2 linked regions of the Arachidicoccus terrestris genome follow. Each later gene encodes a partner of the first gene's protein in a complex. Links are inferred from orthologs where the notes say so. Each region holds a gene or a part of one and is shown on either strand. Other genes may lie near its edges. The genes, in order: mnmG and mnmE.

What was found.
Region 2: the proteins of mnmG (region 1) and mnmE are in contact, whole or in part, in a solved structure (PDB 9HIP), measured with the Escherichia coli proteins. The link is inferred for Arachidicoccus terrestris from one-to-one orthologs.

What each region holds. Positions count from the first base shown.
Region 1 is NZ_CP083387.1:2,362,183-2,374,770, forward strand. The notes cover bases 9,035-12,032. They hold mnmG (tRNA uridine-5-carboxymethylaminomethyl(34) synthesis enzyme MnmG), read left to right. Parts: upstream 9,035-9,596; coding sequence 9,597-11,468; downstream 11,469-12,032. Other genes in these bases: ybeY (rRNA maturation RNase YbeY), read left to right, coding at 9,035-9,404; K9M52_RS09335 (hypothetical protein), read left to right, coding at 11,541-12,032. In the rest of the region: K9M52_RS09275 (AMP-dependent synthetase/ligase), read left to right, coding at 1-1,752; purD (phosphoribosylamine--glycine ligase), read right to left, coding at 1,762-3,039; gap (type I glyceraldehyde-3-phosphate dehydrogenase), read left to right, coding at 3,442-4,455; K9M52_RS09295 (DMT family transporter), read left to right, coding at 4,576-4,902; K9M52_RS09300 (hypothetical protein), read left to right, coding at 4,905-5,594; K9M52_RS09305 (diacylglycerol/lipid kinase family protein), read right to left, coding at 5,601-6,557; chrA (chromate efflux transporter), read left to right, coding at 6,716-7,972; nadD (nicotinate (nicotinamide) nucleotide adenylyltransferase), read right to left, coding at 8,007-8,579; K9M52_RS09320 (FeoA family protein), read right to left, coding at 8,629-8,856; more of ybeY, read left to right, coding at 8,952-9,034; more of K9M52_RS09335, read left to right, coding at 12,033-12,356; quinolinate synthase NadA, read right to left, coding at 12,365-12,588. UniProt on the Escherichia coli protein: NAD-binding protein involved in the addition of a carboxymethylaminomethyl (cmnm) group at the wobble position (U34) of certain tRNAs, forming tRNA-cmnm(5)s(2)U34.
Region 2 is NZ_CP083387.1:446,719-459,258, forward strand. What follows is about bases 1-2,950. They hold mnmE (tRNA uridine-5-carboxymethylaminomethyl(34) synthesis GTPase MnmE), read right to left. Parts: upstream 2,189-2,950; coding sequence 812-2,188; downstream 1-811. Other genes in these bases: K9M52_RS01730 (helix-turn-helix domain-containing protein), read right to left, coding at 1-567; K9M52_RS01740 (S8 family serine peptidase), read left to right, coding at 2,362-2,950. Outside these bases: more of K9M52_RS01740, read left to right, coding at 2,951-4,002; K9M52_RS01745 (peroxiredoxin family protein), read right to left, coding at 4,223-5,443; K9M52_RS01750 (SusC/RagA family TonB-linked outer membrane protein), read left to right, coding at 5,961-9,122; K9M52_RS01755 (SusD/RagB family nutrient-binding outer membrane lipoprotein), read left to right, coding at 9,134-10,594; K9M52_RS01760 (methionine aminotransferase), read left to right, coding at 10,737-11,906; K9M52_RS01765 (winged helix-turn-helix transcriptional regulator), read right to left, coding at 12,006-12,518. UniProt on the Escherichia coli protein: Exhibits a very high intrinsic GTPase hydrolysis rate. Involved in the addition of a carboxymethylaminomethyl (cmnm) group at the wobble position (U34) of certain tRNAs, forming tRNA-cmnm(5)s(2)U34.

The sequences.
Region 1 (12,588 bases):
GATTATCAAGAGCGCAATTTCTCAAAAAAAGATATGTTGGTGCATAAAGAAGATGGTCTGTGGAAATCCATTTCTACGCTGGAAGTAGGAACAGCTTCTTTACATATGGCGGCGGGCCTTCATAAAATGGGTATCAACGCGGGCGATTTTACCGCGGAAGGAGCCGATAAGGTGGCTATTATTTCAGAGAACCGGCCGGAATGGATTATAGCCGATCTCGCTGTTCAACAAATTGGTGCCATTCTGGTGCCGATATACCCTACGACTCCTCCTGAAGAGCTCTTGTATATTTTTCAGGAATCAGCCGTTAAGATGGTATTTATATCTAATCAACTGTTACTTAAAAAATACAGCGCAATTCTGGAATCTGTTCCAAGCATTCAATTTGTGTATACTTTTAATGATACAGACAGCCCCAATTGGACCTCCATTCAGGATATGGCTGATGAAACCTCTATTGCTTCAGTACAAGAGATTAAAGCCAATATCACAGGTGATCACCTTGCAACGATTATTTATACTTCCGGCACCACCGGTCATCCCAAAGGGGTCATGCTGTCTCATCGAAATATTTTGAGTTGCGCGATGCTGGCCAAGGAGAGCTTCCCTTTTCCGGATAACCCTTCGCTCAGGGCACTTAGCTTTTTGCCGCTGAATCATATTTTTGAAAAATGTATCAGCTACGTATATCTGTTTAGCGGGATCAGTATTTATTTTGCGGAAGGGATGGAAATGATCGGACAGAATATTAAAGAAATAAAGCCTCATATCTTTATGACCGTTCCCCGGCTACTGGAAAAGGTTTTTGAAAAAATCAATAAAACCGGGCAGCAATTAAAAGGAGCGCAGAAGAAAGTATTTAACTGGTCCATTCGTGTGGGAGAACAATATGATAATAGAAAATGGAAAAGTCCTCTGTATAAGGCAGAACTAAAGCTGGCCCGCAAACTGGTTTTTTCAAAATGGCAGGAGGCGCTGGGAGGGGAGATATTGTATATAATTACAGGAGGCGCTGCCTGCCCGCAACGTTTACTAAGAATATTCAATGCGGCAGGGATTCCGGTATACGAAGGCTATGGCCCAACCGAAAACAGCCCGGTCATTTCTGTGAATCGTCATGTCCGTAACGAAAACATGATCGGAACCGTTGGTCCTGTAATGGACGGCCTTGAATTTAAATTAGAGGCAGATGGAGAAATCTGTGTAAAAGGGCCGACCGTCATGCAGGGCTATTATAAAAAACCGGAACTCACTGCAGCCACCATTATGGACGGCTGGTTACATACGGGCGATATCGGTACATTAATGGAAGGGATGTTCTTAAAAATCACAGACAGAAAAAAAGAGCTTTTCAAGACTTCGGGAGGTAAGTATGTGGCGCCTCAGCCCATAGAAAACAAATTAAAAGAGCTGGAGATTGTCGAGCAAGCCATAATTGTCGGGGCGGAACAAAAATATGTAGGTGCACTCATCGTGCCTCAGGCAGAAGCTCTTAAATCCTGGACAGAAAGAAACAATCTACCTTATAATAGTCTGGAACAGGCGATTGCTTTGCCGGAAGTAAAGAAACTCTATAAGGATCATATTCAAAAAATCAACCAGACCCTTAGTCAGACAGAGCAGATAAAAAAGCATATGTTGCTTTCCAAGCCCTGGGGAATCGATTCCGGAGAATTGACGCCTAAACTAAGCGTTCGTCGCAAAGTCGTAATACAAAAATATAAGGATTCTATTGATAAATTATTTGCCTAGATCAATCCTTTATTTAAATTCATAACCAATATCCTTTCTATACTGAATCCCGTCAAAATGAATGTCTTTTAGAAGCTGCCGGGATTTTTCCGCCGCCGCCTCAATGTTTTCCCCAAAAGAAGTAATGGCTAGCACTCGGCCTCCATTTGTCAGGATATCCGTTCCCTGCAATTGAGTGCCTGCGTGAAAGATCAGGCTTTCATTGTTTTGTTTTAATTCGGGAAGGGTGATTTTTTTCCCCTTCTCATAAGATCCGGGATAGCCTCCACTTACGGCTACTACAGTAACGCAAGACTGCACGGCCGGTTGTATATTTACCTCATTTAATCCTCCATAGTAGACAGCCAGGAACAGGTCTACTATATCTGCATTCAGACTAGGCATAATTACTTCCGTTTCCGGATCTCCCATGCGACAGTTATATTCAATGACCATTGGTTCCCCCTTGACGTTAATCAGGCCGAAGAATATAAATCCTTTATAGTCAATTTCCTCTTTAGCAATGCCTTCAACTGTCGGGCGTATAATCTGGTTCTCTACTTTCTCCATGAAAGAAGTATCCATAAAAGGGACCGGCGTAACACAACCCATTCCGCCGGTATTCAGCCCGGTGTCGCCTTCACCAATGCGCTTATAATCTTTTGCATGGCCAATAATCTTATAATCTTTGCCATCAGTTAATATAAAGACACTTACTTCGATGCCGTCCAGGAACTGCTCAATGACCACTTTGGAAGACGCTTCTCCAAATTGTTTGTTGAGTATCATTTCTTCAAACGTCTTGAGCGCTTCCTCGTGGGTTTGAGCGATGACGACACCTTTGCCTGCTGCCAGACCATCGGCTTTCAGGACAACAGGCAGGCTATGGCTTGCTATATAAGTTTTACCCTCCTGATAATTATCTGCATTAAACTCCGCATAAGAGGCTGTTGGAATCCGATGGCGTTCCATAAATTTTTTGGAAAAAGCCTTGCTGCCTTCCAGCTGAGCTCCAGCTCTGGAGGGCGCGATAACCATTCCCTTCCAATCCTGCTGCCCCTGAAAATAGTCATAGACGCCATTTACCAACGGGTCTTCAGGTCCTACCACCAACATGGTGACCTTGTTATCAATCACAAATTGTTTGATCGCATCAAAATCGTTTACGTCAATGGGGACATTCTGACCCACAGCAGCTGTTCCTGCATTACCGGGTGCAATAAACACCTTATCACAATGTTTACTTTCCTTGATTTTCCAGGCCAGGGCATGCTCTCTACCTCCAGACCCCAATATGAGTATATTCATATAACAGATTTTAATAAAACTCCCGCGAAATTAAAAAAGCCAGGGCATTTTTCCTTTCTTCTTTTAAAATTTAAGATAGGTCTAAAAACAAACAAAGCCGCTAATTGTTGAATTAGCGGCCTTTGCAACTTTTAAACCTTTCCTTTGTAGAGCGTACGGGAATCGAACCCGTGATTCCTCCGTGAAAGGGAGGTGTCTTAACCCCTTGACCAACGCTCCGTAATCGTTTGGGATTGCAAAGGTAATATAATTTAAATTTTGACCAAATATTTTTCAACATTTCTGAAAAACAAATGTTTGCAAACAAACGGTTATTCACGAGAAAAATGTTAATTCTTTATTATAACTCCAGTCTTTCCTGTAAATTCGCATCACATTATTCAAAACAAAAATAAATTCGATATGAGTTCAGTTAAAGTTGCGATCAACGGATTTGGTCGCATTGGTCGTCTCGTTTTCCGCCAAATTTATAATATGGAAGGGATCGATGTTGTGGCTGTTAATGACCTTACCAACCCATCAACGTTAGCCCACCTGCTTAAATATGACAGTGCCCAGGGCCGTTTTGAAGGTACCGTAACAAGCACTGACAAATCTATCATCGTCAATGGTGAAGAAATCAATATATATGCCCAAAGAGATCCATCTCAGATTCCGTGGGGAGAGCATGATGTAGATGTTGTTATTGAATCTACAGGCTTCTTTGCCGATAAAGATAAAGCAGCTGCACACTTAAAAGCAGGTGCGAAAAGAGTGGTGATCTCTGCTCCGGCAACCGGTGACCTGAAGACAATTGTTTTCAATGTTAACCATGAGATCCTGGATGGCAGTGAAACGATCATCAGCTGCGCATCTTGTACGACCAACTGTCTGGCTCCTATGGCTAAAGCGTTAAATGACGCTTTCAAAATTGAAGTAGGTAGCATGACCACTGTTCACGCTTATACCAACGACCAGAATACACTGGACGCACCACATCCGAAAAATGACCTGCGTCGTGCCCGCGCTGCTGCCCAGAACATTGTTCCAAATTCTACTGGTGCAGCTAAAGCAATCGGCCTGGTATTGCCAGAACTGAAAGGTGTATTAGACGGAGGTGCCCAGCGCGTTCCTGTTATCACCGGTTCATTAACAGAGCTTACCGCTGTTTTAGCTAAAAAGACCTCTGTTGAAGAAGTTAATGCCGCAATGAAAGCAGCGAGCAATGAAAGCTTCGGTTACAATGAAGATCCTATCGTCAGCTCCGATATCATCGGCATCCATTATGGTTCGTTGTTCGATGCGACACAAACTAAAGTGGTTGAATTCGGCGACAAACAGCTGGTAAAAGTCACCAGCTGGTATGACAATGAAATGAGTTATGTATCTCAACTGGTTCGTACTGTTCATTATTTCGCTGGCTTGATCTCTAAATAATTCTTCTTAATAGAATTCTGACATTTAAATAACAAAGGGGTATGTCGTTGAGACCTACCCTTTTGCTATTTAAGCCGGATATTTTGCAAGAACATTTTCTATTTATAAACAATTCTAACAATGAACTGGTTCATTCTAATTATTGCAGGGTTATTCGAAGTAGGCTTTGCTACTTGTCTGGAAAAAGGCAATCAGTCCAGTGGGTCAACCGCGGTCCTATGGTATAGCGGTTTTGTGATCAGTTTGACAGTCAGTATGTTATTACTGATTAAGGCAACGCAGGCGCTCCCTATCGGAACAGCTTACGCAGTCTGGACAGGAATTGGCGCTGTCGGCACTGTTTTGGTAGGTATATTATGGTTTAAAGAACCAGCCAGTTTTTGGCGGGTCTTTTTCCTATTCACGCTGATTGGTTCCATTGTGGGGCTTAAAGCAGTATCACATTAATTATGAATATAGTTACAAAAAAGACACTACTGGCCATTATTTCTTTACTGTTACTCTCCGGATGGGTAAGGGCCCAACCGGACCAACAGAAGGGCAATTCCGAAAAGGCGCTTTTATCCCTGTCATTTGACGAGCTTCCCAATACAATCCAAGTATTAGGTAATGATATCACTTATTCAAAATTCAGCAAAACATTAAAAATCAGCTGTATTGGTATCACGCAGTATAAAAATGCCAATATATCTTATACATTTAGCCTGACGCTTCCAGGATTTGACTTTAATAATGGAGCCAACAACAGTTACTCCAATGAAAAAAGCCACTTTTTTGATGCAAACAGTGATGCGGCACTAATGCTTCAATTAGGTAATAAGCAATTTGGTAATCTTTACAGATCAAAAGAAAAAGAAAATATACTTTCTAAGGTAGCCACGACAGATTATAAAATAAATTGTACAAACATTAAAGACAAAAATGGAAAATATATCATATTAATACGAATTAATAATGGGTCCGTTTTACAGGAAAGTTCTGAGAAGAAAAGCAAAACGGAGGAAGAAACCCTTCATATTTCTAAAGACCCGATGAGCCAGATTCGTGTAAGCAATCCACAGCCCGCATTACCTAAAGTAGAATCCTATAAATTCAAGAGTTCCAGTGAAGTCATCTATCCAAAGGATCGCTTAAATTAAATTCACCTATGGCCGAATAAGCCTGTAAGCGTTTTTAAGAATCTGAACATTAATTTCAGGCGCAAAATCAATGGGTTCTCCATCAATATGCATCGGGGCATTCAACAGATTTTTAATTTTAATTTCAGGGGTCTGAAAATACAGAATATTCTTATTGGTTACTTCCTCTACCAGTTGTTGTAACTTATTATTGCCACGTACTTGTTGAAGCACGGCAAAGGGTAATTTGGCTTTATTCATTTTCTGTACGACTACGATATCCAGTAAACCGTCATTTAATTTGGCTTCCGGTGCGATCGTGACGTTATTCCCGAACTGATTCGCATTCGCTACACTGATAAAAAAAGCATCAGAAAAAAATGAAAACTTATCCACTTCAATTTCGAACTGATAAGGCTGCGCCTTAAAATAATTGATAATACTTTGTTGTGTATAAGTAAGTAAACCCCGATTACTTTTTGTCGCAAAATCGTGAGCAACTTTCGCATCAAAACCGACACCGCTCAGCATGCAGGCAAAATGCCCGTTTACTTTAAAAGCATCTACATATTTCGCGTCGCCATCCAGGATCAGTTCAAAAGCCAGTTTGGGTTTAGAAGGAATACCTGCTGCTCTGGCCAGTCCATTTCCACTGCCGTAGGGAATTATTCCGAAAGTAACCGGTTCATTGTATAAAGCGCCTACCACATGGTTTACTGTTCCGTCACCTCCGATGATTACAATATCCGTAATATCTTCTTTTTGGATCTTATCAATCAGAAAATCATAGTTGCCTCGTTTATTCGTAGGCATAATCTCCGAATGAAGCCCTCTTTCTTTACTGATCTTTTCAATAAGTGTTACAAGGGTTTCTTTTTTAGCTGTTCCGGAGATCGGATTTACGAGATAGATTAGCTTACGCTCTTTTTTTTGAATGGCTACGCGCTGCACATTTGGCTGTTGTATCGTTTGTATATGCTCCATAATGATACCATTTGCATTCGTTAGGCAACAAAGATATTTGTTTAATCACATAAAATCTGTTAATAAATCCAGCAAATTAATAGGAATCAAAAGCCTCGAACCGAATTAAAATTTTAATTATCTTTAAGCCTCACAACGACAAAGCTTCATATATTATTTTGAAACTAATCAGGCACTTAAGCTTTCTAAAGGCCGTTCTATGGTATACTTTAACTGCATTCGGAGGGGCGCAGGGTCATTTTGCCATGATGCTTAAAACCTTTGTGCAGCAAAGGAAAGATATTACGGAAAATGAACTCCTGGAATACAATGCTTTTTGCCAGATGTTACCGGGTGCATCCTCTTCACAGACAATTACACTGATTGGCTATAAAAGGGGTGGTCTGATTCTGGCCATACTAGCTTTAATAACGTGGGTTTTACCAGCCAGTATCATTATGGGTAGTCTGTCGTTTTTACTGGACTATCTGGATAAAAGTGCCATTGATACCAAAGAGCTCTTCAAATACATCAAACCGATGGCTGTGGGGTTTATCGCATTTTCAGCAGTAAAATTGTGTAGAATATCCATCAATAACACCATTACTAAGGCCATCCTGGTTATCGGTACTGTTTTGACCTATAGTTTTTTTAAAACTCCCTGGATCTTTCCTGCCGTAATCATTGCTGCCGGCATTACCACCAATTTCAGCCATAAGCGTATTCCGCAAATAGAAACAGCAACCAAAAAGATCCGTTGGGGAAATATCTTAATATTTTTCGCCATTTTCATCCTGGCCGGTGTTCTTTCAGAAACAGCGCGTAAAAATAACTGGAGTCAACGCGGTAAATATAATCTTTTTGAAAACTGTTATCGCTTTGGTTCACTCACATTCGGGGGGGGAGATGTGCTGGCCCCGTTGATGTATGAACAGTATGTTGTACGTCCCACGACTAAAGGCGTTCAGGAAAAAAATATGGGGGTATTGAAAATGGACAATGATGCCTTTCTAACTGGCTATGGTATGCTGAAGGCCATTCCGGGGCCAACATTTACCATCAGTTCTTTTGTAGGAGGAATGGTCCTGAAAGACCGAGGGCCGTCAGCACAGTTTTGGGGTTGTGTTATCGCGACAGTTGCCATCTTTCTCCCCTCAACTTTGCTTATTCTTTTTTTCTTTCCCGTATGGAATAATTTAAAAAAATATGCAATTATTTACCGCTCACTTGAAGGCATTAATGCCGCCGTGGTTGCCATCATATCAGCTTCTTCTCTATATCTTATGAAAGATATTTCCGTAAATGTTATCGATGGAAATATAGAACATATTATTAATATAACAACTATTGCCGGAACGTTTTTATTACTTAAATATACCCGGGTTCCGGCTCCTTATATCGTAATTATTTGTCTCCTGTTAGGGGTTATATTTTAAGTAATAATAAATATTTTTAATATGTAATGTTATTCTATTTAAAGTAGTTATTTGTCTCGATATAGTCAACAACCCTTTCTGGCACTAGAAAACGGATGGATTTATTTTCTTGAATATTTTTCCGGATAAACGATGCAGATATATCCAGCATAGGTGCTTCCAGGATATGTGCATTTATGCCAGGGTTTAATCTTTCAACCGGAAAACCGGGCCTTAAATAAATCAAAAATAAATAATCACGTATTAACTGTTCATAATTTCGCCATTTGGGCAAATTATTAAAACTGTCAGACCCCATGATCACGGTAAATTCATCATCCGGATATTTTTCAGTCAGATAAGTAAGCGTTGTAATAGTATAAGAAGGTTTCGGCAATCGAAATTCTACGTCTACCGCTTTTAGTCGGCTACTGTTTTCAATAGCAAGATTAACCAAATGCAACCGGTCATATTCGCCCAACAAAGTGCTGGAAGGTTTGAGTGGATTCTGTGGCGATATTACCAACCATACCCTATCTAAATCAGTATAATTTAGTACGTGCTCGGCAATGATAAGATGACCAGTATGAATCGGATTAAAGGATCCAAAGTATAAACCTATCTTCATATTAAAAGAATGGAATAATATAACATTAAAGAAAAATCAGGAAGACATGCTAGACTACCTCTTCAACGAGTATATTCTCGGCTTCATTTATCCGCAAGCTTAAATTATAGCCCACTACAGAGATGGATATAGGATCACCCAATGGGGCAATTTGTTCTACTTTAATAATTTCACCTGGAATACAACCCATCTCCATTAACTTAATAAATATTTCATTATTAGAAAATTCCCTAATTACGACGGCTTTTCCAACACGGATTTCTGACAACTTCTTCATATATAGAAAATTATAAACGCAAAATTAACTGATTTCAACCATTAGGCAGGCTTTTTCGAGATAATTTCCGAATTTTGACAATTAAACAACAAACCATGCAAAGAGTATCCTTTAATTACTTAGACAAACAGCTTCATTTAAAGAATAAAACCGCAATTAAAGCTTTTATAGCAACAATTTTCAAATCTGAAAAGAAAGGCCTCAAATCAATTGACTACATATTCTGCTCTGACGATACACTGCTTGATATGAATAAGCAACAGCTAAAACATGATTATTACACAGATATCCTTACGTTTGAATTAAGTTCTACTAAAGATACAATAGCAGAGGTTTACATTAGTGTTGATAGGGTAAAAGACAATGCAAAGACCTTACAGGAGCCTTTTGAAAAGGAAATGCTTCGTGTTTTATTTCACGGTGCCCTACATCTTTGCCACTATAAAGATAAGACAGCAAAAGAAGCGGTATTGATGCGAAAAATGGAGGATTACTACATAAAAAAGTACTATAGGACAAGTGTTCCACGTGGAACTAAATTAAGATAGGTATTAATCACCATAAGATAGTAAGTAAAAAGGTTCCACGTGGAACCTTTTTACTTACTATCTTATGTATAACCAAAGCGCGCTAACGACAATATGGTAATTCAATATATAGTTTTAGTCTAATCAACTGTTTCACGTGAAACATCAATTTAATAATTAATCAACTACCTTTGCACCCTATAAATTTTAATTATGTTTCAGGAATATGATGTTATAGTGGCTGGAGCCGGACATGCCGGAAGTGAAGCTGCTGCCGCTGCCGCTAACTTAGGTAATAAAGTGCTCCTTATTACCATGAACATGAATACGATTGCTCAAATGAGCTGTAATCCAGCTATGGGAGGAATCGCTAAAGGTCAAATAGTCCGGGAAATAGATGCAATGGGGGGTTATAGTGGCATTGTCTCAGATAAGAGCATGATCCAGTTTAGAATGTTGAATAAAAGCAAAGGTCCCGCCATGTGGAGTCCCCGCACACAAAATGACCGCATGTTGTTCGCCTTAACATGGAGAGAAATGCTTGAACATACAGAGAATCTCGACTTCTATCAGGACACAGTGCAGGGTATTCTTGTAAAAGATCAGCAAGTTATAGGCGTAAAGACTAATCTAGGCCATGAAATCAAGGCTAAATCGGTTATACTTACAAGTGGAACCTTCTTAAATGGTATTATACATATTGGCGAAAAGCAATTTGGAGGGGGCAGGGTAGCTGAAAAAAGCGCGACTGGCATTACTGAACAACTGATAAGCCTGGGTTTTCAAAGTGACAGGCTTAAAACAGGTACTCCTCCCAGGGTAGATGCCAGAAGTCTGGACTATTCAAAAATGGAAATCCAAAAAGGAGACGATGTAATCACAGGATTTTCATACCTCGAGACAGTCAATAAATTAGACCCGGCCAAACAATTGCCTTGCCATATTACTTATACAAACACTGAGGTACATGACTTATTAAAAACAGGTTTTGATCGAAGTCCAATGTATACAGGGAGAATAGAAGGAACAGGCCCCAGATACTGCCCCAGTATCGAAGATAAGATAAACCGGTTTGCTGATAAGAACCGACACCAATTGTTTGTTGAACCCGAAGGGTTCAAAACAGTCGAAATCTATGTAAACGGGTTTTCAACTTCCCTACCGGAAGATGTACAATATAAGGCACTGTCAAAAGTACCAGGATTCGAAAATGTAAAAATGTTTCGCCCGGGTTATGCCATTGAATACGATTATTTTCCACCTACACAGTTAAAAGCAAATCTTGAAACAAAACTTATTAAAAATCTGTTCTTTGCCGGGCAGATAAATGGAACCACCGGATATGAAGAAGCTGCCTGTCAGGGATTAATGGCGGGTATCAATGCACATCTTGCCATATCAGAAAAGGAGCCATTAATTTTAAAAAGGAATGAAGCTTATATAGGTGTACTCATTGACGATCTGATCAATAAAGGCACTGATGAGCCCTATCGGATGTTCACCAGCAGAGCGGAATATCGAACATTATTACGGCAAGACAATGCCGATTTAAGGTTGACTGAGTTAAGCTACCAGTTAGGTTTGGCAAAAGAAGAGCGCTACCAAACAGTTCAACAGAAAAAAACGGACGTCGCAGCGATGATTGAACAGTTAAAGCAAACCTCCATTTCTCCTGAACAGATCAATCCCTATTTGGAAAAAATCGGTTCTACACCCATTAGTGAAAAGCAGAAATTTTCTAAGATAATTCTCCGCCCTGCAGTTTCACTGGAAGATATGATCAATGAAGTAGGTATATTGAAGGATATTATTAATATTAAAAATTTAAATAATATTCAACAATCTGAAATACAGATAAAATATGAAAGATATATAGAAAAAGAACAGGAAATTGTTGATAAAATCAATCAGATGGAATCTTTAGTAATACCCGATTCATTTGATTATAATAAAATAACCGCATTAGGCACAGAAGCTATCCAAAAATTCAATAAAATCCGTCCAAGAACCATTGGGCAGGCAGGCAGAATAAGCGGCGTAAATCCGGCTGATATTCAAATTCTGATGGTTCATATGGGCAGGTAAACATTTTACCATTAAATTAATGAAAGCTTAGGGAAAGATCAGTAATATTACCCTGATTTAATACGACCGCATTTGAAACCATTCGGCATTTTACTATTCATCTCTATCTGGGGCCTTTTTCCCGCTACTGTCTTATTTGCACAAATGACGGTAAAGGGGCATGTATACCAGGACAAGTATCGGACGCCGCTGGATTCAGTCGTTGTCATTACTCAATCCGGCAAGAGAGCCGTTTCGGATTCAACAGGCAGTTACCAGATCCAGATTGACCCTAAAAATGATTCTATTTGGTTCAAGTTCAGAGACAAAATCACACATAAGTACCCCGTAGACACGATTAAAAATACAAGAGATTTTGAGGTCCAGATTTATTTACCAAAAGCCTACACACAAACACCAAAAGGATACTTACCCACGGTTACGGTAAGAGCCAGGAATTATTATGAAGATTCTCTGGCTTTAAGGGAGGATTACGCAAAAATATTTAATTACAAAAAACCAAGTCAGGCACTGGGTGAAAGTTTCGGTGTAGGGGATAACGGTGGAATGGCCGTTGACCTGGATGCGATTGTCAATCTATTCCGGTTTGGTTATAACCGCAGGCAGAAAGTCTACCAGAAGTTTGCCCTCAGTGTGGAACAGGAAAGATACGTCAACCACCGTTTCACCAAAAAACTTGTAGAAGATATAACAGGGTTGTATGACGCTGAGCGGGATAAGTATATGGAAGTATACCGGCCATCTTATGAAGATCTCTCACGCATGAACGATGTACAGCTGGGTCAATACATTAAAATCACGTACAAAAAATTTCTCCATCAGAAAACAGAAGACAAGTATGAAAAGAATATTTTCCTCTCTCCTTATGAGCAAAGAAGAGGAAAATAAGCTATCTGTTATTTTATTAATCCTGCATTCCTGCTGATCTCCATCATACGGTCGATAGGCTTCTTGGCCGCCAGCCGCAGCGATTCATCCATTTTTATCTCCGGCAACTGGAACTTCATACACAAATACAGCTTCTCCAGCGTATTGAGTTTCATATAGGGGCAATCGTTACAGGCACAGGCATTATTGGGTGGCGCCGGAATAAAAGTTTTTGTCGGAGAATCCTTTTCCA
Region 2 (12,540 bases), 1.9 Mb from region 1 along the record:
ATAGTTTTTTATAATCCTGTCCACTGACCTCTTTGGAACATAAACTAATCTCCCATCCTTCAGCTTAGGCACCTTCTTCCTTTTTAGCAGCGTGTACAGGGTTTTCTGACCAATATTAAATTTTGTCTCTACTTCTTTTATGTGATAACAATCTTCCTTTGTGAGCGGCTTTATCTCTTTGGGTCCAGTGGATGGAATAATCACTAATTCCGGCCTCTTAAAGATGTTTTCCATTTCACGTCGATGAATGCGAATCTTCCGTTCAGAAAGATTAATCGCCATTATTTTCCCATTATCGATCATCCGGTAAACCAGTCTTATATGACATCCTATTATTTTCGCCACGTCTTTTACGGTTAAAATGTCGCTGAAATTTAACTGTTCCACCGGCGCCTTCATAACCTTAACCGTTTCATTATTTGACTTGTCAATTTTTTTCTGACGCTGACGTAGTTTATAATTCTTACGGGCACATTGTATCGAACAAAACCTGGTGACAGTCGTCTGTGCGCAAAACGTTTTCTGGCAATGCTGACAAACTCTTTTAATACGAATATTTGTACTCATCGTAAGTGTATTTAAAGGCATTTAAGTATACATAAGTGCATTTAAGGGTATTTATGTGACATGATTTCCCCCCTGCTTTTCTATTCGGCACAAATATAAAATGTGGGGGACAAATAGGGGACAAACATGTCACATATAAGAATAAAAATTAATACAATTCACAAAACGAAGAAAGCCTGTAAAACTTAATTTACAGGCTTTTACTTATTAATATTAATAGTTATTTCTTAATTTTTTGTGTGCATTATTTGCCAATACAAAACTTTCCAAAAATAGTTCCTAAAATGTCACGATCAACTTCAATTTTACCTGTGATCTCTCCCAAGAAATGGAGACACCTTCTAATATCAATTGCAAGTAAATCTCCGGTTACCTGATTTTCCATTCCCATCTGAATATCTTCAAGGCTTTCGGCAATTTTCAAAAGAATTGCATGATGTCTTGCGTTAGTCACAATCGTGTTTTCAGTCTGAAGTTCTTCGCCAACAGCTTTCAAATACATTAACTGTTTTAGATCTTCGATACCTGTTTTCTTTTTAGCAGAAATACAAACAGACTGACCATCAGGATTTTTAACGGACGCTACACTAGCAGCAGTTACTGCATCCATTTTATTAAATACCTTAATCGTTTTCGTTTGGTAAGGCTGCATCCAATCTACATCAACAGGCTCAGAAGTTGTACTATCCACCAAATATAAAATTATATGGGCGTTTTCCGCATTGGATTTACTTCTTTCGATACCCAGGTTCTCAATATGGTCACTGGAATGTTCCCTGATACCCGCTGTATCAATCAGCCTGAACAAAATGCCATTAATATTCAGGGTTTCTTCAATCGTATCTCTGGTCGTGCCTGCAATATCGCTGACAATAGCCCGCTCTTCATTTAAAAGTGCATTTAACAATGTAGATTTCCCAGCATTGGGTCTGCCAATTATAGCCACCCGTACGCCATTTTTAATTACATTGCCCAGCTGAAAAGAATCAATCAGCTTTTGAGTGGCTGACTTTATCTGACTGATCAAATTCATAAATTGGCTCCTATCCGCAAACTCCACATCCTCCTCGGAAAAATCCAATTCGAGCTCTATCAAGGCTGCAAAATGAATTAACTCTTCCCTCAATTTTTGCAAATCTTCGGAAAACCCGCCTCTTAACTGTTTTAAGGCCGTTTGTTGTGCTGCCTTACTATTAGAGGCAATCAAATCGGCTACTGCCTCAGCCTGGGTTAAATCCATTTTTCCGTTAAAAAAAGCACGCTCTGTAAATTCGCCTGGTCTGGCCATTCTGGCCCCTGATGCGACCAATACCTGCAATAACCGTTGTTGGATATAAGCTGAGCCATGGCAGGAAATCTCAATAACATCCTCACCGGTATAAGATCTGGGATTCCTGAATAGAGATATTACCACCTCGTCGATAACCTCATCCTGATATCTGATGACTCCAAAGTGCAGTGTATGCGTTTTCTGGCGGCTTAAATCCTTACCGGCAAATAAAGCGTTCACGATAGCGAAAGTCTCTGGGCCACTGATTCTTATAATACCTAAAGCACCCGCACCTTGTGGCGTAGCAATAGCAACAATCGTATCTAGGAAACTCTCCGGTAAATGACTCATATATAAAATTTATGCAAAAATACAATATATCCCCGGAGAACCTTGTTTTCCATGTAATTACAGCCAATCAGACCGTCAACTACACTAAATCTAAAAAATTCATATTTTTTTGGGATTTAGATACAAGTGAATAGGTATATTGCATACTTATAATCTAGGAAAAATAGGACAACATGATAAAAAAATTAACCAGTCTGGCCGCAATTGCGCTTATCTGCATGGCTGGAGCTAAAGCACAGACCTTCAAAGTCCCCTTAAGCTGGCATATGCTGGATCCCATAAAAGACAGCGGTGTGTATGGTGTGTCAGCAACAAGAAGCTATGATGAGTTACTCAAAGGAAAGACTTCACAAAAGGTCATCGTCGGTGTCGTCGACTCTGGCGCTGATACCTTACAAGAAGACTTGAATGATGTCCTTTGGCATAACCCCAAAGAAATCCCTCATGATAATAAAGACAATGATAAAGACGGATATGTAGATGATTATTATGGCTGGAATTTTCTGGGAGGCAAAAGTGACACCTCTAACGTTACCGATGACACCAGAGAATCTTCCAGATACTATTTTGCTTATAAAACTCAATTCGAAAAATACAAGGATTCCACACAAGTTCCGGCTAAAGACCGGGAGCATTACCGGATCTGGCTTCAGGCCAAAGACATTGAACTGTCGGCAACCGATGCGGCCAAAGAAGCTGCAGCTATTGAAAGAATCTCCAGCCTATTGCCCCAGATCAGCGATTTTAGCAAAGTGCTGCTAAAAGACACTTTTAATCTGGAAGATGTGAAAGCCTATTCCCCAATCGACCGTAAGACCAGTGCAGAAAAGCAGATCTATACGATCCTGCTTGAAAAAGTAGCACCGGGAACAACAAATATCACTTTGCCCGGCAAGCTGAGCCAATTGATGGATAGCCTGAAAACAGCTAATCAGTTACCTCAAACGGCTCCTCCGGCCTATCGCGCGAATGTCGTTAAAGACAACTATAATGACTTCAATGATAAATACTATGGAAACAGCAACATTTCTGCCGGCGATGTGATGCATGGCACCCATGTATCGGGCATCATAGGAGCCGTCAGAAATAACAATCTTGGCATGGACGGTATCGCAGATAATGTAGCCTTGTTAGAAGTCAGAACCGTCCCGGGCGGTGGCGACGAGCATGATAAAGACGTCGCACTGGCCATTATGTATGCCGTTGATCATGGCGCGAAAGTTATCAATATGAGTTTCGGCAAACCGATCTCTCCAAATCGCAACTGGGTGGAAAGTGCCATCCGGTATGCGCAGAAGCATGACGTTTTACTCGTACACGCAGCCGGCAATGACGGAAAAGACATTACAGGAATGCCCAATTACCCTACGCAATATTATGGCCCGAATGACAGTAAAAACTTCGACAACGTCATTACGGTGGGTGCCAGTGGCGCAATGGAAGATGACCTGGTCGCGGAGTTCTCCAATTTCAGTAAAACAGCGGTGGACGTCTTCGCCCCCGGTGTGGAGATCTATTCCACGCTGCCTGGAAAAGACAATTACGGTTCACTAAGCGGGACCAGTATGGCCTCCCCTGTAGTCGCCGGTGTGGCTGCTGTCATTCGCTCCTACTACCCTAAATTAACGGCACCACAGGTCAAACAACTCATCATGGCCTCTGTCACTAAAATTGATTTTCCGGTAATGAATCCGGCAACGGGAGAAGCAACAAAACTAAGTGAACTATGCATTTCCGGAGGCATCGTCAACCTGTACAATGCCCTGAAAATGCTGGAAGACCATCAGTTCCCGCTTAAAGGGACGACAAAATAATTCTTCACCTTTACTACAACAGTAAATGGTAAAAAGGGCCGGTATAGTCTTGATGACTGTAGCCGGCCCTTTTTGTAATGCGGAATTAATAGTAAAATATATGGTGGTTCACTTGTATGTATCTGTCCTACGCTGCACCGGTCCTAGGAGGCCGCAAAGAACACAGGTCGAATAGAAAATATAACAACCCCTGTTGCCATAACCCGATCAATCAGGCCACCTATTCCGCCAGTAAGCCGTCAATCAGTTCATTAAATTCTTTTACGTAATTCGTATAATAAGATCCCGTACCAGGCCCCTGGAAGCCGGTATCGATCTTACGCACCTTACCGGTCTTGTCCAATATAATCGTTGTTGGGAACATTTTGATCGGCGTAAACTGGGGCAATGTTTTTTCGGTCCTTTGCTTATCAGTTACCGTAACCCCTGTTATCAGTACGGGATACTGTATATCATAAGCTTTCTGAAACTTCAGCAGACTCTTTCTGGAACGGTCAAAATCAGTCGTCAATTCATAAGCCAGGCTGATCACCTCTATCCCTTTATCTTTATTAGCATTATAGTATTTACTTAGAAAGGCGGTTTCATCCATACAATTGGGGCACCAGGATCCCATCAGGTCAATTATGACGACTTTATTCTTAAACCGCTTGTCTTTAATGGATACTGGTTTTCCGTCTAAATCCTTAAATGTAAAATCCAGATAGCCAGGTTCGCCTTTTTTAAGATACATAGCTGCCTCGTTAGGTAAGCTGGGCGTATCGGTTTTATAAGCGCTAAATGACTGTTTGCTGGAAGCACCACTATATTGCATACCGGTTAGAGAATCTCCCTTCACCTTCGCTTTAAACAACAGGCTGTGAATTCCGTCAAATCCTGAAAAATACAAAGAGTCACCCGTGACAATGCCCTCCAGATATCTGTCATCTCCATAAGGCGTCAGTACGGAACCTGTAACCCTGGCTCCCTTCTGGTGTAAAGTAGCAATTGCAGGAGAAGTCTCTCCCGACCGGCTCTTAAAGGTTACCTGCCATTTGCCGTCCACACTTTGTTTTGGGATGCCCAGGCTGGGGTCAAAACGAACTGCGTGTTGCGCTGAGGCTGTCAGTGGCAAAACGATTTCCTGACTGGTGGAGGCTCTTTGCCATATCCCGCTCAGGCTATCCTTATTGATAATTCTAAATCTGAAGCCTGATTCAAAAACCGGCATTCCTACGATGAGCGAATCTCCTTTAGCTACCACATCTGGCACGCGCATCTGCTCATCTCCATTCACCACATAGAAAACGAGTTTGCCATCTTCTACCGCGCTACGCAGGTTAAATACGATTCCTTCTCCATCCGGTCTGTGAATTACAGCCCGCCACATAGACTGGTTAATCTGGGCCCCTCCCCAAAAGGAGAGCAACAATAGCATTAATAAGACACTACATTTTTTCATGGATAAATCATTAATTCTCAATCTTCATTCAAATAAGAAAGGCAAAGGCCTGTTCAAATTTTCAGACGAGGTGTTTTTGTTATTACAAGGCAAAGGTAACGTAGATCCATTAAAATTTTAAATTTTAGTCTATAATATTTGTAGACTAAAATTCTCACCCTATCTTTGCCTCCGGTTAAAACCGATACAAGTATACAAAATGGCAAACGACAAAGAAAAAGGCGCACCGGCATTTATGAAGATCACTACATCCTATTATTGTAGCTGAGCTGCGCCTGATATTACGATAGAATTTCTACGTTTCTTTCCCTCATTTCTATTCGGAGCAAGGAACAAATCTTCTAAAATACAATGTAAACTACAGATCGTTGTATGACGCGCCAATGACAATTCCAACACTGAGAATTGTTATTGGAGTCCGCTATATCATACATAGCGGCCATTAACCGTATCTGTCGTTTACAGGCATCTCTTTATATCAAATACATCAATTCAAATTATCCAAATCTCAAACAAAATGAAACATCGTTACCTATTATCGTTGTTACTCTGGGTAAGCTTCTCAGCACTGCATGCACAGACGCCGGCAGTAAAGGGAACTGTCCACTCAGATACCGGCACCCCCCTGTCCGGGGTAAGCATCCGCATCGTGGGCGGCAAAGCAACTTTAAGCTCCAACCTGGGCAATTTCACGCTTACAGCCAACGCCGGTGATACACTAAACTTTTCCTACATCGGCTACGAGCCTGCACAAATAGTTGTTGGTGACCCTAGCACTCCGATTGACATAGCCTTACATCAATCTTCCAGTGAACTCAGTGAAGTCGTTGTCACAGCCCTGGGTATCTCAAAAGAGAAAAAATCACTTGGTTATTCAGTGCAAGAGCTAAAAACAGAACAGCTCAATACAACGCAGACCCCGAACTTAGTCAATAACCTTTCGGGGAAGATAGCGGGTGTCAGAGTCACTAATTCTCAGGGAGACATGGGCTCTTCCAGGATTGTGATTCGTGGAGAAACATCTATTGCGGGAAACAATCAGCCCTTATTTGTCATAGATGGCGTTCCTGTTGACAACTCCCAACTGGGTGCCGGCGGTTCAAGAGACTATGCCAATGCAATCGCTGATCTGAATTCTGAAGACATTGAATCAATGAGTGTTCTAAAAGGGCCCAATGCAGCAGCCCTTTATGGCAGCCGTGCAGCACATGGTGTCATCATCATTAAAACCAAATCAGGCAAAAAGAAAAAAGGACTCGGCATTAGCTTTAATTCTAACAATACTTTCAGCAGTTTGCTTGTGCTTCCTGAATATCAGAATGTATTTGGGCAAGGAGGTAACGGACAGTTCAGTTACGTCGATGGCAACGGCGGCGGCCTAAATGATAACGTGGATGAAAGCTGGGGCCCCAGAATGGAAGGCCAGTTAATTCCCCAGTTCGGCTCAAATGGAGAAGCGGTCCCTTTTGTTGCACATCCAGACAATGTCAAAAGCTTCTTTAAAACTGGGTTTTCTACATCCAACAGTATTTCCATCGCCGATGCGGGCGACAAATACAGTTATAGAGTCGGGTTCAATGACGGGCATCAGACAGGTGTTATTCCCAATTCAAAACTCAATAAAAGAAATATCTCTTTAAACAGCAGATTCAAGATTACCGATAAACTCAGCCTTTCGGCCATGGCCAACTACCTGATTTCAGATGCACCCAACCTGCCGGGCATTGGTGGCAAGAGGGCCAGCAGCACAATGTTACAGTTTACCTGGTTCGGCAGACAAGTGGATATGCAATCACTGAAAGACAGCTATTTTTCTACCGGCAGCCCCGACAACTGGAACAACGCCTATTATCCGAATCCTTACTTCGGTGCCTATGAAAATACCGTTCAGCAAAGAAGAGACCGTCTGATTGGCGACGTCGGACTGACCTACGATATTGCTCCAGGTTTAACCGCTCATTTTCACAGCGGTACAGATTATTACAATGACCGGAGAAAGCTAAAAATTGCCTATGGCACCAGTGGCACCCCATTTGGATCTTATGAAGAAATTGGTTACACCGTTAATGAAAACAATACAGAAGGTACACTTAATTTTGATACAAAACTCAATAGTGACTTCTCACTGAATATTCTGGCCGGCGGTAATATCCGTAACAAAACCTATGAAGAGAATGATCAAAAGGCACCAAGACTGGCCGTTGGCGGCGTGTATACCCTGGATAATTCCAGAGATCCGTTAATATCCAATAACTACTACAGTCATTTAAAAGTCTATAGCCTTTACGGGTCCGCCCAGTTGGGTTATAAGAACTATGCTTTTATCAATGTAACGGCCAGAAATGACTGGTCTTCTACCCTGCCTGAAAATAATCTTTCCTATTTCTATCCGTCTGTAAACGGTACGGTCGTATTCACAGATTTATTCAATATTAAAAGTGATGTACTGAGCTATGGCAAGGTGCGCGGTGGCTGGGCAGAAGTGGGCGCTGATACAGATCCCTATCAACTCTACAACACCTATGGGTTCTCCCTGTTTGGTTCCAGTCCGCTGTTGACAACTTCAGGCATCCAGATGAATGAAAAGTTCCAGAGTGAATCCACCACTTCAACTGAACTGGGTCTGGATCTGGGCTTCTTCCACAGCAGAGCTACATTGGATATCAGTTTATATAATACCAACAGCTTTAACCAGATCCTAAAAGTAGATATCACGCCTACTTCAGGCTATACGCAACAGTTATTAAATGCAGGCAAGATCAATAACAAAGGCCTGGAAGTGGCCCTGGGTGTTACGCCTATAAAAAACGAGGACCTAAGCTGGAACTTCTCTGTAAATTTCGCGCGGAACAAAAGCGAAGTAAAGTACCTGGATGATGCCGGGCAACTGGAGAACTATACATTAGGCAGTGATGGAACGGTACAGGTAGTCGCAGCTGTAGGCAAAACCTATGGCACCCTTATTGGAACGGCCTATCAGCGCGATAACAAAGGTAATATACTGGTTGGCTCCAATGGCCTGCCCCAAACCGACCCCACACTGCAAGACCTGGGGCACTTTACACCCGACTGGAACGGAGGATTCTACAATAATTTAAAATATAAAAACTGGGGGCTAAGTTTTTTAATTGACGCCAGTATCGGCGGCTCCATATATTCTGGCAGTAACTCTACGGGACAATACACGGGGGTACTTGCTTCCACACTCCCTGGAAGAGGCGCGGAATTCGGCGGGCTCAATTATTACTATCCGAACAACGATAAAAACAAATTGCCGGTGGCTGCCTCAGGGAGCGCACCCAATGGTGAGAAAATATACGATGATGGCATAATTGCGCCGGGCGTAACCGGTGACGGAAAGGCCAATGAGCAGATCATACCGGCTTCCTTATACTACAAGACCATTTCCTCAGTGGATGAGCAGTATGTATATGATGCCAGTTATGTCAAATTCAGAGAACTGCGTATCAGCTACCAATTACCGGGCGCCTGGTTGTCCCGTATAGGTGTTCAGGGTGCCAGCGTTGCACTGGTAGGCCGCAATCTTTTCTTTATTTATAAAAAAGCCCCCAATATTGATCCGGAAACTGCCTTTTCTACGGGCAACGGACAAGGTCTGGAAGATCTTACACTGCCCACTTCCAGAAATTATGGCATCAACTTAAGTGTTCAATTCTAAAAGTTCCAATCATGAAATATTCACTCAATAAATTTCTATTTCGCTCAGGTGCATTACTTATAAGCGGTGTGCTGATCCTGGGCATCAGCTCCTGCAAAAAAGAACTTGTTCGTATCAATAAAAACCCCAATGCAGTAGAAAATCCGACACCCGACTATCTTTTAGGCGGCGCAGAAAAAAGCGCTGCAGACGCCTATTGGGGAGCGACCGCCAACTTCGGATCCAGCCAGCTGATTATTCAGCAATGGGCGGCGATTCAATATACGGATGCGGACCGGTATATTTATGACGCCAGCAGTTTCTCTTCTTTTTGGACAGCGTTATACTCCGTTTCACTGACCAACATTAAAGTGATGATGAAACTGGCCGAAGAGGCTGGAAATAATAACTATATCGGTGTCGGCCATATACTCAGAGCCTGGAATTTTCAACTGCTGACAGATGCATATGGCAATGTCCCCTACAAAGAATCCGGAAAAATTGAATCGTCTTCCCTGGCAGCCTATGACAGCCAGCAAGAGGTTTATACCGGTATACTTAGTGAATTGGATACAGCTTTAGTACAACTCGATCCTAATGGCACACCTATTGAGGGTGATTTGATCTACGATGGCAATATTGCTAACTGGAGAAGATTTGCCCGGAGCCTGCAGTTGCGCATCGCACTCAGAATCGCAGACGCAGACCCGTCGCTGGCAAAAGCTACAGTTCAAAAAGTACTGAACAGTAAAGAATTGATCAGTTCCAACGCTCAGACAGCGCAGTTCGTCTACGATGAATCTCCGAACTGGAACCCCGTCGCCAGCAATTTTTCTACACGTAATGATTACAGAATTTCCAAGACAGTTGTAGACCGGTTATATGCACTCAAGGATCCGAGGCTGCCCGTGTATGCCAGACTTCCCGAAAATGATAAGATTACCAAATATGTAGGTGTTCCCAACGGCTTAACGACCTCAGACGCCAACAGCCTGGGACTGGCCAACACCTCTAAACCCGGCACATATTTTTCAGCAGATAATGCACCGGCAGTTATCCAGGCATACAGTGAAGTACTCTTCTTAAGAGCAGAAGCCGCAGCAAGGGGCTTCAGTTCCGAAAACCCGGCTACGCTATACAATGAAGCCATCACCGCCTCCCTGAAGCAATACGGCATCACTGACGCAGCAGTGATTGGAGCCTACCTTGCTCAGGCCTCCGTTAAATATGACGCCTCCAATTACAAGAAATCCATTGGAGACCAAAAATGGATCGCACTATTCGGAGAAGGGCTGGAAGCCTTTGCCGAATGGCGCAGACTGGATTATCCAACGCTCCAGGCAGCTGTTGCAGGCAAATACGGAGATAAAATTCCGGTACGCTTTATTTATCCCTCAACAGAGCAGACATTAAATGGCAAGGCCTATAAGGCGGCAGTGGCAGCCCAGGGTACTGATGACTTGTTTACCAAACTCTGGTTTGATAAACATTAGTTTTTAACCTGCTATTCCCTCATGACAAAAAGGTCGCTGTAATTTACCTGTTATGGCGACCTTTTTGTAATTTGCAAAAAGGACAGACAAACAGCTCTGCCCGGGGGCTATCATTCTCATCCATGAAATATTTTTCCTTATCATGATCACTATACATTCAAAATTTCCCCATACGACCACCAGCATTTTTACAGAAATGTCCAAACTGGCCATAGATAATAATGCCATAAACCTGGGACAGGGATTTCCGGATTACCCCATGGACCCGCTCCTGATTAAAGCAGTCACAAAAGCAATGGAAAACGGCTATAATCAGTACGCGCCATCCAGCGGCTACGAAGCCTTCAGAAACCTGTTAGCAGCAAAGGCCCAGGCCGAACTAGGGCAGTCATTTGACCCTGTGACGGAAATCACTATTACGCCCGGGGCCACCAACGCACTTTTTACCGTAATTTCCACCTTTGTCAGACAAAAAGACGAGGTGTTGTACTTTGACCCGGCCTATGACAGCTATCACCCGTCGATACTCGCCGTCGGCGGCATTCCCATTGCGGTGCCCATGCAATACCCCGACTTCCAGCTGGACATTGATCTACTAAAAGGGTATATAACGAAAGCCACCCGGATGATTATACTCAATACACCACATAACCCAACGGGCGCCACGCTTAAGTCAGCGCAATTAAAAGCGCTCCATGAATTATTAAAAGACACGAATATTATCGTACTCTGCGATGAGGTTTATGAGCATGTTATTTTTGACGACCAGCCTCATCATTCTCCATTAGGCTTTCCGTTTTTAAGAGAACGTTCTATATCGGTACACTCTTTTGGAAAGATGTTTAATTGCACCGGCTGGAAGACGGGGTATATTATGGCCGACGCCCCGTTAATGGCAGAAATCAGAAAAGTGCATCAGAACAATGCCTTCAGTACATTTTCTCCGGTCCAGATCGCGCTCACTGAATATATGCATGATCCGGATACCTACCTAAGACTTGCCGGGTCCCTGCAAAAGAAGAGAGATCTTTTAATGAACGCCTTAAAGGGTAGCCCCCTTAAACCCTTTCCGGTGGAAGGCAGCTATTTTCAGTTATACAGTTACGAGGGCTTTAGTGAGATGAAAGAAAAGGACTTCGCTGTCTGGCTGACCAAAGCAGCCGGCATCACAGGGATCCCCCTCTCCTCTTTATGCGAAAAGTTCGGTGATCATAAACTCATACGTTTTTGTTTTGCCAAAAAAGAAGCAACCCTTCAACAGGCGGCTGAGAAACTGAGCCAACTGGGCAAAACCCTGACCCCTCCCCATTAATAATTTAGTGAAAGACGGTATCAAATAAAAACGAGCCGGCAGGAAGCGTCCCTCCAATACCGACTCGTTTTTATTTACTTTATTTACCGGGGCTGGAATTTATCCGGCGATCTTGGTCGCTTTAGGCGCTTCACAGCCAAACTCAGGGTCTTCACCACAACTGCATTCGGTTTGTTTTTTCAGGATTCTTTCCCGGTGCTTGAATCCCCAGCTGCATAATTCATTGATAATATTTTGCAGGGTCTTTCCGTAATCTGTAAGTTCGTACTCAACGGTTACGGGTCTGGTATGCAAAACAGTACGGGTAACCAGTTCATTGATTTCCAGATCTTTTAATTCTTTGGACAGCATTTTGGCACCAATGCCTTCAATATTTCTCTGCAACTGCATAAAACGGCATTTACCCATTGTGTGTAAATAACCAATAATAGCGACTTTCCATTTACCGCTCAGCAGATCCATCGTGTCATGAATGGCCCTTAAGCGGGGTTTGCATAGCGCATGTAATTCTTTCTCTTCGTCTTTATTGTCAGCTGTTCCTTTATTTGCCGTAGGTTCTATCAGCTTTTTTCTATGATGATCTGTTGGCGTCAGTGTTGCATTTTCTATCATGATTGTCAATACTTGATTTTAA